DNA from 3 places in the Vallitalea sediminicola genome. Region 3 is predicted to be linked to each of the others. Evidence: predicted binding sites of a transcription regulator. Region 3 holds the regulator's gene; each other region holds the start of a gene.

The links. The regulator Rex, encoded in region 3, represses fermentation and respiration genes when NADH is low (regulators of the CRP and FNR family bind a similar motif). The targets are predictions, from matches to a motif close to ATTGTTAANTANTTAACAAT.
Region 1: a site for Rex is predicted at 1,618-1,637, ahead of ACX6CF_RS03535 (DUF5692 family protein). Genes of this name have one in related genera too.
Region 2: a site for Rex is predicted at 1,090-1,109, ahead of serC (3-phosphoserine/phosphohydroxythreonine transaminase). Genes of this name have one in related genera too.

What each region holds. Positions count from the first base shown of each region.
Region 1 covers NZ_BTPT01000008.1:78,133-83,456, forward strand. The annotation lists gene ACX6CF_RS03525 (metallophosphoesterase) at 1-123, shown strand, start outside; gene ACX6CF_RS03530 (FMN-binding protein) at 343-1,488, shown strand; gene ACX6CF_RS03535 (DUF5692 family protein) at 1,745-2,728, shown strand; gene ACX6CF_RS03540 (class I fructose-bisphosphate aldolase) at 2,927-3,994, shown strand; gene speA (biosynthetic arginine decarboxylase) at 4,463-5,324, shown strand, end outside.
Region 2 covers NZ_BTPT01000013.1:4,363-9,686, forward strand. The annotation lists gene ilvB (biosynthetic-type acetolactate synthase large subunit) at 1-175, shown strand, start outside; gene ACX6CF_RS05480 (N-acetyltransferase family protein) at 268-819, shown strand; gene serC (3-phosphoserine/phosphohydroxythreonine transaminase) at 1,270-2,352, shown strand; gene ACX6CF_RS05490 (phosphoglycerate dehydrogenase) at 2,435-3,598, shown strand; gene ACX6CF_RS05495 (DUF1015 domain-containing protein) at 3,652-4,896, shown strand; gene hflK (protease modulator HflK) at 5,120-5,324, shown strand, end outside.
Region 3 covers NZ_BTPT01000014.1:31,150-36,473, reverse strand. The annotation lists gene acpS (holo-ACP synthase) at 1-245, opposite strand, end outside; gene ACX6CF_RS06295 (hypothetical protein) at 242-856, opposite strand; gene ACX6CF_RS06290 (redox-sensing transcriptional repressor Rex) at 1,040-1,675, opposite strand; gene ACX6CF_RS06285 (hypothetical protein) at 2,107-2,502, opposite strand; gene ACX6CF_RS06280 (ABC-F family ATP-binding cassette domain-containing protein) at 2,719-4,653, shown strand; gene ACX6CF_RS06275 (GntR family transcriptional regulator) at 4,674-5,324, opposite strand, start outside.

The sequences.
Region 1 (5,324 bases), on a different contig from region 3:
AAAAAAAGTTATACTCAAAGGGGCGGAACTCTAATAACAATAAATAATGATGGTTCATTTGAAGTTGCGCCAGTTCCACTTACAACGGTAGTTTCTAACTTTGTTAGAGGGCAAAATAAATAAGTTGAATATCAATGATTAAATTAAAGGTACCTGATTATGGGGTGCCTTTTATCATTTTAAAGACTACCACAACTTTAACACAATCTTCACGTAATTTTGTGGTAGAATTAGAAGGGTTATTGAATGTATGATGATTATAATAGTAGAAATTCTATGAGGTGAATTCTATAGATAAAAATGTATTATAATAACAACTAAAATATGAAAGGAAAGGTTACTATGAAGAAAAAAATTCAAAAATATAGATTGAGTGTTCAAATTTTATGTTTTGTTTTAACAATAACTTCATTATTAATTAACTTTGAAGTGGTTATGCTAGTATTTTTAGGTTTGACCCTCTTATCTGGAGTATTCTACTGTGGTTGGATTTGTCCTTTTGGATTCATACAGGATATATTCAGTAAGGTAGGAAGTCTATTAGGTATCAAGAAAAAGAAAATGCCAAGGACAATACATAAGATTTTGAAATTTACTAGATACATAATACTTGGACTTGTGTTAGTAGTAGCAACGGATTTAATATTTAATATTATGGCGTTTGATCCTAGGGCAAATTTTTTAAGATTATTATCATTTCATATGATTAACATTGGTTCAATTGCAGTAATATGCTTCTTTTTAATAGTTGGTCTATTTTTTGAAAGACCATTTTGTAATTACTTCTGTTATCAAGGAGCCAGGTATGGTCTGTTTAGTATATTTAGACCTTTTACAATCAAGAGGAACGAATCTCTATGTGTAGGTTGTAAGAAGTGCGATAATATATGTCCCATGAATATTGAAATATCAAAATGTGGGAATTTGCGATCGCCTCAATGTATCAATTGTTTCCAGTGTATTACAAGTTGTCCTGTAGACGGTGCCCTAAGTTATGGCAAAATGGATTTTGCAAAAAAAGGAAAAAACAAATATATTGGAATTATCACCACAATAGTATCCATATTGATTTTAGCATTTATTGCGTATAATGTCTTTATTGTACCTGAATCTCACGAGGTCAAAAATAATCAACATACAGAAACTGAAAAGTTACCTTCTCAGTGGGATGAGACAAAAGTTATTACAGAAGAAAATACTAAAAACATAGGAGATGCTGTAGGTATAGCAGATGGTATCTACGTAGGCGAAGGTGAAGGGTTTAGAGATACAATAGTGGTTCAAATAACAGTAAAGAGTGAACAGATTATATCGGTGGAAGTTACAGAACAAAATGATGATAGGAAGTGGTTTGATAGAGCATATAATGCTATACCAGATAAAATTATTGAAAACCAAAGCACTGAGGTTGATGCTGTGAGTGGGGCATCATATTCATCACAGGGGATTATAGATGGTGTTAAAGATGCTTTGAATAACGCCAAATAATGAATGAATGCTATTGAAAAAGATAGATTAGAGAAAAAATCAAATAATAACCAAATATTTGTGAAAAATTATGTGACTTATGCAGAAAATAATGCGGAAAAAACATAATTATTGACGACAAAATATGTAAATGTTATAATTTTAACAAAGGCCATACGTTCTATAATGGTATAACCACAGAGACGCATGACATTTTATAGCCTGCGTTTACTATTTAATAATAAACGTAGAGTATGATATAAGGGGAAGCGTTAAAATGTTTACATTTAATTTTGAAAGCGGTGCGTCCGTAATTTCTGTTTGGCTTGTCTGGATAGTAGTTTTTGCTGTATTATTTGCTTTGAACGAAGTAACAAGGAGATCTATTGTAGCGGGGTTTATTGGTTTTGTCATTTTGCCTATTGTACTTTCTGTTCTTTGGTTTACGGTATTAAAAGATACTACTTATACGGATTGGTTTCATCTTGTTAAGGTATATTCTTCTACTGCGGGTTGTATTGGTTTTTGGTGTATCAGGCATTTACATGGAAAAAACAAAAGGACCGATAAACAATGGCACCTTTACAATAATCCTATTGCACTTTGTTTTCCACCACTTATTCTTGCAATCAATATCTGTGAAGCGGTAGTACGTGATATCGAAATAGGTGCTAATTATGTTATCGGAGGTTTTCTTGCGGATGAGTCAATGTATGTAGTTGGGGGAGCATGGAATTATATGAATGCGGCAGCTGGTATTATTAATATAATTACTATTACTGGATGGTTTGGAATCTGCATTCGTAAAACAACCAAAAAAGATAAAAGCCAAGATATGTTATGGCCGGATATGATGTGGTTCTGGATTGTAGCTTATGATATCTGGAATTTTGCTTATACATATAACTGCTTACCGGGTCATGCATGGTATTGTGGTTTTGCTTTACTATTAGCTCCTACTGTATGTGCATTTACTATTGGTAAAGGTGCTTGGTTACAGCATAGAGCACAAACATTAGCTTTATGGTGTATGTTCGCGCAGACTTTCCCTGCATTTATTGATAAGGGTAGATTTGCTGTCTCATCAACATATAATACTACAGCGTTAACCATTTGGAGTTTGGCGGCATTAGTAGCTAATGCTTCTGTACTTGTTTTTATGATTTATAAGATTGTGAAAACCAAAAGGAATCCATATGCTGGAGAACTATATGTTGATATGAAGGGGTATAAAGTAGTGAAAGCACTTGCTAAAAATTAACAAAGCCATAAATTATAGGTAGAGACATAGTCAATAGAAATAAAAGCACTTTTAGTATTTAATATATTAAAAGTGCTTTTATAATTCTAATTATTAGTATATTGCTATTGACATCTATAATCTATAGATTTACAATATAATTAATAATGAATATCATTATCAAATAAGCATAACTATGTAACAGAAAGGGGTATAAAAATGTTAGATACTAAAAAAATATACGATTTACTAGGTGAGGATTCACAGATTCTTGATTTTAAAAATCCTAAAATAAAGAAGGAACAAATAGCAATACCTAATTGTAATACCATTGATGATATTTTTGCACAATCAGATAGAAATAATAGGGTTTTAGTGAACTTAAATAGATTATATAGTACTGGAAGATTAGGTGAGAGTGGTTATATATCTATATTGCCTGTTGATCAAGGAGTTGAACATTCTGCTGGTGCATCATTTGCTAAAAATCCATTATATTTTGATCCTGAGAATATTGTCAAACTTGCGATAGAAGCTGGTTGTAATGGCGTTGTATCTACCTTAGGAGGTTTATCAATTGTATCGAGAAAATATGCTCATAAAATACCATTGGTTGTAAAAGTCAACCATAACGAGCTATTATCCTATCCAAATACATTTGACCAGATAAAATTCGCTTCAGTAGATCAGGCATACAATATGGGAGCTGCGGGAATTGGAGCTACTATCTATTTTGGTTCCAAAGAATCTAACAGACAAATTATAGAGACCAGTGAGATGTTTGAATATGCACATTCTAAGGGACTTTTCACTATATTATGGTGTTATTTAAGAAATGATGCATTTAACAAAGATAAGAATTATCATGCTTCGGCAGATCTTACAGGTCAAGCAAATCATTTGGGTGTAACTATTGGTGCGGATATCATCAAACAGAAATTACCAATGAACAACGGTGGATTTAAGGCGCTGAATATGGGCGAAAGTGATTATGGTAAATTTGATGAAAGAATATATACAGAACTTAGCTCTGAAAATCCCATTGATCTCACTAGATATCAAATATTGAATAACTATATGGGCAGAATTCCTTTAATTAATTCAGGAGGTCCATCAGGAGAAAATGATTTGGCAGAAGCTGTAAAAACAGCAGTTATTAATAAAAGGGCAGGTGGAAGTGGCTTAATTCTTGGAAGGAAGGCATTCCAAAAACCATTCAAGGAAGGTGTGGAAATAATTAACGCCATTCAAGATGTTTATTTGAATAAGGATATTACAATAGCATAGAAGGTATATACTATTGATATGGTAAGGAAACAAAGTAAAATAATCTTGTAAACTCAAAAACAAGAATGGCTGAAAATTTGTAGATGAATGTTCAGCCATTTTTTAATGCCAAATAAGTATTATGAGCTTTGGTGAAATTTTTACTTGACAAATTAGAAAAAAAACACGTATAATGAAGCCAAAATAGGAATATATATTATATTAAAGTATTTGTAAAAGGAGTTGGTCTTATCGAAGAAATAGCAAAATATAATAACGATAAAAGAAAGTATGACCATTTATTAAGCTAATAATTTAGCACTTGAATATATTTGACAGTATGGAACTTAAGAATTATATATTGTTAATGTTTGAGTTCACCATATAGAGGTGATGCTTTTTTTGTCTACAAAATTATTTGATAGTACAGCTTTGGATAACAAAAAAATAATGTAGCTATAATATTTATATAGAAATGAGAAATGTATAATGAAGAGAAATGAAATTCTTAACAGATGGGATATAAAAAAATCGGAAGAACTGTATGGAGTAACTAATTGGGGAAGAGATTATTTTGCCATATCTGAAAAAGGTGAATTAATCATTAATCCTTTTAAAGATGAAAATAGTGGTGTAAGTCTTATAGATATAATTAAAGGCGTCGAAGATAGAGGATTTGACATGCCTGTATTACTGCGGTTTGAGAATATATTAGATGAACAGATTTCTTCTTTGAATAATTCCTTCAGTAATGCCATTGAGTCATTGGATTACAAAGGTTCTTATAGAGGAGTATATCCAATTAAGGTTAATCAGCAGCAGCAAGTAGTGCATGAGATAGCTAAGTTCGGTCAAAGATATCATCATGGTTTTGAAGTAGGAAGTAAGGCGGAGCTTATTGCAGTAATGACTGAGATGAAAGATAAAGAAGCCAATATCATATGCAATGGATACAAAGACTCTGAATTCATTGATCTAGGCTTGTATGCTGTTAAAATGGGTTATAATCTATTCTTTGTAATAGAAATGCCAGGAGAAGTTGAACTAATATTAGATAGAGGAAGATTATTAGGAGTAAAACCTAATATTGGTATTAGAATTAAATTATCAACAAAAGCTGGTGGACATTGGACTGAATCTGGTGGTGATAGGAGTATTTTCGGATTGAATATGTCTCAAGTCATTGAAATTTTGGACTATCTAAAAGAAAAGGATGTATTGGATTGTCTAAAATTGATGCACTATCATTTAGGTTCACAAATTCCTAATATCAGAGATATAAGAATTGCAGTTTTGGAAGCTGCAAGGGTATATGCTGAACTAGTTAAAGAAGGAGCACCAATGGGTTTTC
Region 2 (5,324 bases), on a different contig from region 3:
GTCAATGGGAGCTGTTGGATTCAATATAACTAATAAAGACCAAGTAGAAGATGTTTTCAAAAAAGCTATTGAAGAGACTAAACCTGTAATTATCAATTGTGTTATTGACAAAGATGATAAAGTATTTCCAATGGTAGCTCCAGGAAAACCAATTGAAGATGTAATAGTTGAATAATATAAATATAATATAGCATCATGCAAAATACCTAAGCTTCTAGCTTTTTACCTTTCAGAGCGGTGTTATAATAAAGGGATAAGGAGTATTTTATGAAACCTTATAAAAATCAGAATGTTTTAAAAGATGGTCAGAAGCTCATTATACGTATTGCAGAAGAAGGTGACGCGCAAGGGTTAATGGATTTACTAGAGACAGTTGATGGTGAAACCAAATTCTTAGCACGTGAACCTGGTGAATTTAATTTCACATTAGAACAAGAAAGAGAATTTATTAAGAACACGATGAAAGATGATAATAGCTTATTGTTCATTGGGGAAATAGATGGTATGATTATAGCCAATTGTTCAGTTGGGATAATTTCAAACAAAAAAAGATATCTTCATAGAGCTGCTATGGGTATTTCTGTTAAAAAGAAATATTGGAACAAAGGTATTGGTAAAATAATGATGAATGAATGTATTAAATGGTGTAAAGAAAAAGGTGTTGAACAACTGGAACTAGAAGTTGTTACTCAAAATAGTAGGGCTATTTCAATGTACAAAAATTTTGGTTTTGAAAATTATGGAACTAAGAAAAATGCACTGAAATACAGTGATGGAACTTATGCTGATGAATACTATATGATTTTATTTCTAGAGTAGTATTGTTGATGGATTAAAGATTAAACTTTTCTAATATGGACAGTACGTTACTGTTTAGCTTAGAAAAGTTTTTCATTTTTAAAATTAGAACTGATAAATATTTAACAAATGGTCCGAAATGTGGTATATTTATAAGGTGTAAAAAGTAAATATACAATTTTTTAGGGCATTAGGAACTAACTTTTGTTCTTGACTAGTTAAGCTTTTTATAATATATTATATTTAGTACATTAACATATTAAACTATATAAGATGTTAAGCTCATATAAGTTTATCATTTTTTTAACAAACACTAAAATCAATAATAAAAGGATTAAACATAATTACTTAATTATACATTAAATAGTTTGAATATTTTGTTCGAAGACAGACAATGATGTTCGTCTTGCAAAGACAAAATATGAATAGTTAAATATGTTACATATAAAATTTCGATTTGGAGTGATTAAAATGAACAGAGTTTACAATTTTTCAGCAGGACCATCTATGTTACCTTTAGAAGTACTTGAGAAAGCATCAAAAGATATGGTTAACTATAATAATACTGGTATGTCAGTTATGGAAATGAGTCATAGATCAGCTGCTTACCAAGATATTATTGACACAGCAGAAAAGACACTTAGAGAGATAATGAATATTCCTGATAATTATAAGGTGTTATTCTTACAAGGTGGAGCATCTACACAATTTGCTATGATTCCTCTTAACTTATTAACTGGTTCCAAAAAAGCAGATTATGTTAATACAGGAGCATGGGCAAAAAAAGCTATAGAAGAAGCTGAAAAATATGGAGAAGTTAACGTAGTAGCTTCATCAGAGGACAAGACTTATACATATATTCCAGAACTTAATAAAGAATCTTTTACAAAAGATGCAGATTATTTTCACATGACTTCAAATAATACTATCTACGGAACTAAATTCAATGAATTACCAGATGTAGGGGATGTGCCTATTGTAGCTGATATGTCATCTAATATATTATCCGAAGAAGTAGATGTTAGTAAATACGGTGTTATCTATGCTGGTGCACAAAAAAACATGGGACCAGCTGGTGTGACAGTTGTTATCATTAGAGAAGATTTAGTAGGTGACCCTCTGGATATGACGCCTACAATGCTTAAGTATAAAATACATTCAGATAAAGGTTCAATGTTCAATACACCTCCTACTTACAGTATTTATGTAGCTGGTATGGTTTTTGAATGGATAAAAGAATTAGGCGGAATAGGTGCTATCCAAAAAAGAAATGAAGAGAAAGCAAAAATGATCTATGATTATCTTGATAATAGTAAATTATTCAAAGGGACAGTTGATAAAAAAGATCGTTCATTAATGAATATTCCTTTTGTACTACCTACAGATGAACTTAATGCTAAATTTATCAAAGAAGCTGCAAGTATTGGTATGGTTAACCTAAAAGGACATAGAACTGTTGGTGGTATGAGAGCTAGTATATACAATGCGATGCCTTTAGAAGGTGTTAAGAAACTAGTTGGATTCATGAAAGAGTTTGAAGAAAAAAATATGTAGATGAGTTTAACAAGGAAAATATATTGAACTTATAGATTAATCTATGTATGTTGAAATAATACATAAGGAAGGACTGATAATAATGTATAAGATTAAGACACTTAACAAGATAGCTGAGGAAGGTCTTAACTTATTTAATGATAAGTTTGAAATTGTAGAAGATGTAGACGCTGATGGTATATTACTTAGAAGTTACAAAATGCATGATATGGAATTACCTAGTAGCTTAGAAGCAATAGGTCGTGCAGGTGCAGGTGTTAACAATATTCCTATAGATAAATGTTCAGAGAAGGGTATAGCTGTTTTTAACACACCTGGTGCTAACGCTAATGCAGTTAAAGAATTAGTTATGGCGGGTATTTTATTAGCTTCAAGAGATATTGTAGGAGCAATAGACTGGGCTAAGACTTTAAAGGGCAAAGGTGAAGATGTACCTAAGCTTGTGGAAGCTGGTAAATCTAATTTTGTAGGACCAGAAGTGCAAGGTAAAACTCTAGGAGTTATAGGATTAGGTGCTATAGGTGTTTTAGTTGCTAATGCTGCCAAACGTCTAGGAATGGAAGTATTAGGATATGACCCATTCATATCAGTTGAATCTGCATGGGAATTAAATCATAATATCCAAAAATCTGATAGCCTTGATGAATTATTCATGAAATCAGATTATATCACTATACATGTTCCATTAATGGATGCTACAAAAGGTATGATTAATGAAGAGAAGATAAACCTTATGAAAGATGGAGTTAGATTATTGAACTTCTCCAGAGCGGGTTTATGTGATGATGGTGACCTAGAGAAAGCATTAGAATCTGGTAAAGTTGCAAGATATATAACTGATTTTCCATATGATAAGGTTCTTAATATGAAGAATGTAGTATGTATTCCTCATCTAGGAGCATCAACTCCAGAATCAGAAGTCAATTGCGCTGTTATGGCAGTAAATGAAATAAAAGATTATATAGAAAATGGTAATATAACTAATTCAGTCAACTATCCAGAATGTAATATGGGTGTAAGCAATGCAACTGGAAGAATCGCAGTCAATCATAAGAATATACCATATATGGTTAGTAATATAACAACTGCTTTAGCTTCTAAAAACATAAATATCATTGATATGATTAATAAGAGTAAAAAAGATTGGGCTTATACGTTAATAGATGTAGAAAGCAAGATTACTGATGAAATAGTTACTGAACTTAAGCAAATTGAAGGTATCGTTAAAGTAAGAGTAATAAAATAGTAAAGATAAAAGTAGGAACTAGTCTTAATCGTTCCTAATTAGGAGTGAAATCAATGGCAATAATTAGACCATTTCGTGGTGTAAGACCTGCTACTAAGTATGCGGATAATATAGCTGCTCTGCCCTATGATGTTTACAATAGAGAAGAAGCAGTAAAAGAGGTTAAAGGTAAACCTCATTCCTTTTTGAGAATTGATAGAGCTGAAGTTGAGCTAGATTCAAGTATTGATATGTATGATAAGAAGGTTTATCAACATGCAAGAGACAAGTTTGATGAATTTGTTGATGAAGGTTATTTTATACAAGATAATAAACCTAACATATATCTATATGAACTTGAAATGAACGGCAGAAAACAATTAGGTATTGTTACTTGTACTTCAGTAGATGATTATTTGAATAATGATATTAAAAAGCATGAATTGACTAGAGAAGCTAAAGAACAAGACAGAATAAATCATGTAGACTACTTGGATGCTAATACTGGACCTATTTTCTTGACATATAGAGCCAAGGATAAGATTAACTCTCTGATTGATGATTTTGTTGATACTAATTCGCCTATATATGATTTCGTATCTGATGATAAAATTGGTCATAGAGTATGGGTAGTAGAAGATGATAGACATATAGAGCAATTTGTAATGCATTTTAAAGACGTTGATAGTCTCTATATAGCTGATGGACACCATAGAGCGGCTTCAGCTGCTAAGGTGGCTTTAAAGAGACGAACGGCTAATACTGATTATACTGGTAATGAAGAATTCAACTATTTCCTATCGGTTATTTTTCCAGATGACCAGTTACATATTATGGATTACAACAGAGTAGTAAAAGACCTTAATAATTATAGTGTTAGTGAATTAATTAATGAAATTAAGAAAAAATTTGTTGTGGAGGAGATTGGAAACAAGCCTTACAAACCTGCTAATAAATTACAGTTTGGTATGTTTGTAGATGGTAAGTGGTACAAACTGACAGCAAAAGAAGAATTAAAATTAATTGATGATCCTGTACTTAGTCTTGATGTTTCAATTCTATATAATTATTTATTACAGCCTATTCTTGATATAGGTGATCCTAGAATTGATAAGAGAATAGATTTCGTTGGAGGTATTAGAGGATTGGAAGAGCTTGAACGTAGAGCGAATAATGATATGAAAATAGCATTTTCAATGTATCCAACCAAAATAGAGGAACTTATGAATATAGCGGATGCTAGTAAATTGATGCCACCAAAATCAACATGGTTTGAACCTAAGTTACGTAGTGGACTGTTTATTCATAAATTAAGTTGATTTATAATTTTTATTATTATTACAACCAGTATACAATAGGTATGCTGGTTTATTTTTACTATTTTGCGATATTTTTTTAGAAACCAGAATTTTCTACATCTTTTAGATGTCATATTTTAATAGTTATTTAAGGTTTATTTATAAATTTAACAATTTGTTCATAAATATCTACGTAATAGTATGTTATAATTAAATACAATTTCTATGAAGGAGGGAGTAACATATGAGTGATAATTTTAATAGTAACAAAGAGGATGTTATCGACGTTAATTTTAACAAATTAAAAAAGAATGCAAAAAAATCAGTTGCGTTAGTTGTAATCGTAGTAATATTGGTCTTTGTTGGCTTTAACAGTGTTTATATGTTAGATAATAGAGAATCAGCGGTAGTTCTTAGATTTGGACAAGTGCAACAGGTGGTTAGTAAAG
Region 3 (5,324 bases):
TTACCCTTATCATCACGTAAGACTTCAATATCTATAGGAGCAAAATGTACAAAACCTGTACCAAGAACCTTAGAAACTGATTCCTTAACAGCAAAATTGCCTGCTATTGTTTCACCTCTATAATTTTTAGCTGCAAATAATTTATTTTCATCGGATGTAAAAAATTTTTCTAGGAATCTTTTATTGTGAATAGCCTTTTCTATTCTATCAACTTCAACAATATCATTACCTATTCCTTTTATCATTTACTTCCTCCTAGATATTTTTTATCATATAATTCAATGACTTCATATCCTACTAAATCATGCATATAAGAATATATCTTATCATATTTTTCTTTTGCCTCAGTCTGTCTAACAGCTTTTTCTTTCAACTCTATCCTGACTTTTTCAATCCATTCATGTAATTCGTCTAATTCATTTTTTGTATTATACATTCTCATATAACAATCTTGCATGGTATATTCTAATAATTCTTTATTGATGGTTTCAATTTCTTTAGGTACGTTTTCCATTCTAGATTCCATCTTATCTAGCTTAACCTTAATGTCATTGATGTATTTCTTGCTTTTTTCCATTTCGCCTATGGCTTTATCATCTTCATCTTCAATGGCTTCTTTCATATTATCAACTATATCCACCATCATTTTCTTTTTAAGTAACGTATATTCTTTCAGATCATTTGTAAGTTGTCCTTGTTCGCCAATTAGTTTATTAAGCTTTTTTTCAAGATCAGCTATTTTTTTTGGTTTATTATTGCTTTTAAAAAGTTCATGCCATCTATTATCCAATGTTAGGATATGTACTTTTTTTTCTATATTAATTGGCTTTTCAATCTTTTGTTTTGCAAAAAACATATATTCACGTCCTCATTATTTATATATACCTAGTCATATAATAAAATTTTTTCTATATTAATTATATCGTAACAAAATATAATATTCTATAGCACAATATAATTAAAAGGTACCCAAATACATGAGTACCTAATAACCTCTACGAATAGTTATTCATTCTTAAGGAACATAAATTACAGACGCTTAATTATATTCTCCTTTGATATTATATGAGAGAGTCATCAAACTGTCTAACAAATGTACATTTTCTACAATAACATTTTCATTAGATAATTTTAGGTCAATAGGAGCAAAATTCCATATTCCTTTTATCCCATAACTAACTAAATCATTAGCAACTTTTGGTGCTTTCTGTTTTGGTAATGTTAAAATTGCTAAATCAATGCTATTTTGTTTTATGAAATCTCCCATTTCATCTAAATCTTTGATTTCAATACCTCTTACAGTTATACCAACGAGCCTCGGGTTAACATCAAAAAGCCCTTTAACTTCGAAACCTCTTTTATCAAAATTAGTATAATTAGCAAGGGCTTGACCTAAGTTCCCTGCTCCAACAATAATTGTATTATATTTATTCTCTAGACCAAGTATTTTACCTATAGCGTTATATAAATATTCAACATTATAGCCGTAACCTTGTTGACCAAACCCTCCAAAATTATTTAAATCTTGTCTGATTTGTGAAGCTGTTACACCCATTCTGTTACTTAATTCTTTAGAGGAAATCCTTACAACATCGTTTTCCAATAAGTCTCCTAAGTATCTGTAGTATTTTGGTAATCTTTTAATTACCGCCGTTGATATTTTCTTTTGTATCATATAATCAATCCCCAATCCTGATACTATTTTGGAACTTTTATACAAATAATTATATATGGTTGTTAAATCTATGTCAAATAATCAAATGCGGATAAACCCTTATTCTTTATGTATTATCACAGTAAAAATCATTAACACAAATCCTATATTTAGTAAATATAGTTAAAAACAATTAAATGTTTTTTGTATTCAATCTATATTTTATAAATTATATCACAAAACCCTGATATTTTACAGCTTTTTCTAGAAAATTGTACTTATAAAAAATTTTAATATCCTAAAATTCATACATATTTATTGTAATAAAAGAACAAAAGAGGCTGCGCCTCATTTCGTATAACGAATTTGTACTTTAAAAAGTCTTATCAGCGCATATAAAAACATTTCTATCCATATATTTTAAAAATAGAATTCAGTTCTACTATTATTATCTATAAAAGTTCTTTCCCTAGATATCTATTAATAGCATCTTTAGTTTTTTTTGTATAGTTTGCATCAGTATATAATATTCTTTGTATAGTTCTTTGAGATAAATTAGATTCTTTGGCTAGATCCTTAATGGTTATTTTATTTTCAACCATATAATTCCCTAACTCTTTTCTCTTTATCTCATCCTTTTTATATTGTCTATTATAGAAATAAGTTGTATTTACTTTTGAACTAATCTGTCCTAATTTCCTTTTGCGTTGATAATCAAGGCATTTTTCACATTGTTTAACACCTCTAATAAGTGATTCTTGTGATAAAGATTTACCACATCTTATACATTGTTTTCTCTCTACACGAGCTTTTCTCAATTTTTTCATATAACCTGCATTACGACTCAAGTCATCATCCCCTTTAGAAAAGTTCTTTTATCATATATATGTTGTCCTAAAGAAATTTATTCTTATGTATGAACAAAAGAGGTTAAACCTCGTTTAATAATCACATAATTATTAATATACTAACCAAAAACCTCTGATTTTAAACCCTTTAACTTTTCAAAACTAGTGATTAATGGTATCATAGTATGGTAATTTTAATATTAATAGGAGGCAACTATGATTTTATCATGTAAAAATATATGCAAAGCATTTGTAACGAATACAGTACTCGATAATATAAATTTTTGGTTAGAAAAAGGTGATAAAGCAGCTATTGTAGGTATTAACGGTGCTGGAAAATCAACACTATTTAAGATTATCACCAATGAATTAGAAGCAGATTCTGGACAAGTTATAGTTAATAGTTTAACCAAACTTGGATATCTATCACAAAATAGTACTCTATCTTCTGAGAAGACTATTTATGATGAAATGCTGCTAACCTGTAAAGAAATAATCCAAATGGAAAATACCCTAAGAGATTATGAAGTCAAAATGTCTGAATTAGATGATGGTAGCGAAGCTCTAAATGCACTTATGAAATCATATTCTGATCTTCAACATACTTTCGAAATCAATAATGGATACGGCTACAAAAGTAATATAAAAGGTGTGTTAAAAGGTCTTGGCTTTTGTGAAGAAGACTTCTCCTCTAATATATCAATCCTTTCTGGAGGACAGAAAACAAGAGTAGCCCTAGCAAAAATACTTCTAGAAAAGCCAGATATATTACTGTTAGATGAACCTACTAACCATTTAGACATTAACGCATGTGAATGGTTAGAGGGTTTTTTATGTAATTATCAAGGTACTGTTATAATTATTTCACATGACCGTTATTTTCTTGATAAAATAGTGAATAAAGTTATTGAAATAGATAACACTCATTCTCATATATATAACGGTAATTATAGCTTTTATATAAAGCACAAGGCCATTAATCAAGATATTAGCGTCAAACATTATATAGAGCAACAAAAAGAAGTAAAAAGGCAAGAAGAGGTAATTCGTGAACTTAGATCTCATGGTAGGGATAAGCTAATCAAAAGAGCTCAAAGTCGTGAAAAACAACTAGATAAAATTAATATGATTGATAAACCTACATTAATTAATGATAAGATGAATCTTAAGTTATCCCCCAGAGTTATAAGTGGTAATGATGTTCTTACTGCCACTGATGTTTCCAAATCATTTGATAATAAACATCTATTTTCTCACCTTGATTTTCAAATTAAACGAGGTGAAAAAATTGCACTTATTGGTGATAATGGTACAGGTAAAACAACATTATTTCGTATTATAAGCAATGAATTAACTGGGGACACCGGTAAAATTTCACTTGGAGCTAAAGTAAAAACAGGATATTACGATCAAGAACATACAACGCTAAATCCAAATAATAATTTAATTGAAGAAATATCTGATGAGTATCCGAATATGAACACAGGACACATACGAAATACATTAGCGGCTTTCTTATTCACTGGTGACGATGTCTTTAAAAAAATATCTAGTCTAAGCGGTGGTGAAAAAGGCAGATTGATACTCGCTAAACTCATGTTATCAAATTCTAATTTCTTACTTCTGGATGAGCCTACTAATCATCTGGACATTATATCGAAAGAAATTCTTGAATCAGCTATAAATAATTATACCGGCACTGTTCTATTCATTTCTCATGATCGTTATTTTATAAATAAAATAGCAACAAGAGTATTGGAACTAACCCCTAATAAATTAAATAGTTTCTTAGGAAATTATAATTATTTAATAGAAAAGAAACAAGAAGAAGAAAAACAACGATTACTTGAATTAGAAAATAGTATAGATAATAATAAATATACCGACATTCCTATTGCTACTTCTAATAAACAAGACTGGTTAAAAAGTAAAGATGAACAAGCAAATAAACGTAAACTTAATAATCAGATAAAAAAATTAGAAACTGAAATACACCAACTTGAAAACGATATTTCATCAATTGATGATCAGTTGTGTCTTGAAGAAATATATACGAATGCTGAAAAAGCTACAAAGCTCCTTGATGAAAAAACTACTTATGAAAATGATTTAGAAAATCTATATGAAAAATGGGAGAAATTACTCTGTTAGAGTAAATTCTCCCTTTTATGTTATTTTCCTATTATATCCATTAATTTGTGATCCACTACATTTTTCAATGTATTTTTCACATGTAGATTAGTTAATTCTTCTACTTTATTCTCATCACCCAATTTTATAGCTTCCACAATCGCTTTATGTTCTTCAACTGATTTTTTAGCTCTTGCCTCAGATGAAATTGAAGCTCTTCTTATTCTTTGAACATAATGATGGAAATCTGATAAAACATGTTTTAATATTTTACTATGTGAAGCTTGGTATAACGCCTCATGAAATTTGGTATCTAATTCATAAAGTTGATCTAAATGTCCTTTTTTATAATGAAATTCAGATAAATAAACAATCTCTTCTAGTAATTCAAGTTGTTCTTCATTTATGTTAGTAGTTGCCCATCTAGCAGATAATCCTTCAATCAACGACCTTATTTCATAGATATCTTGTATATCCTTAGCATCAATTCCAGAAACTACTGCACCTTTGTTTGGTATAATTGTTACTAGACCTTCTAATTCTAGTTGTCTTATAGCTTCTCTTACGGGTGTTCTACTAACCCCTAATTCTCTAGATATCTGTGTTTCTTTTAAAGGTTCATTATTCTTATATCTACCCTTTAATATATCTTCTCGTATTTTGTTAAAAACTCTACCTCTTAAAGAGTATTT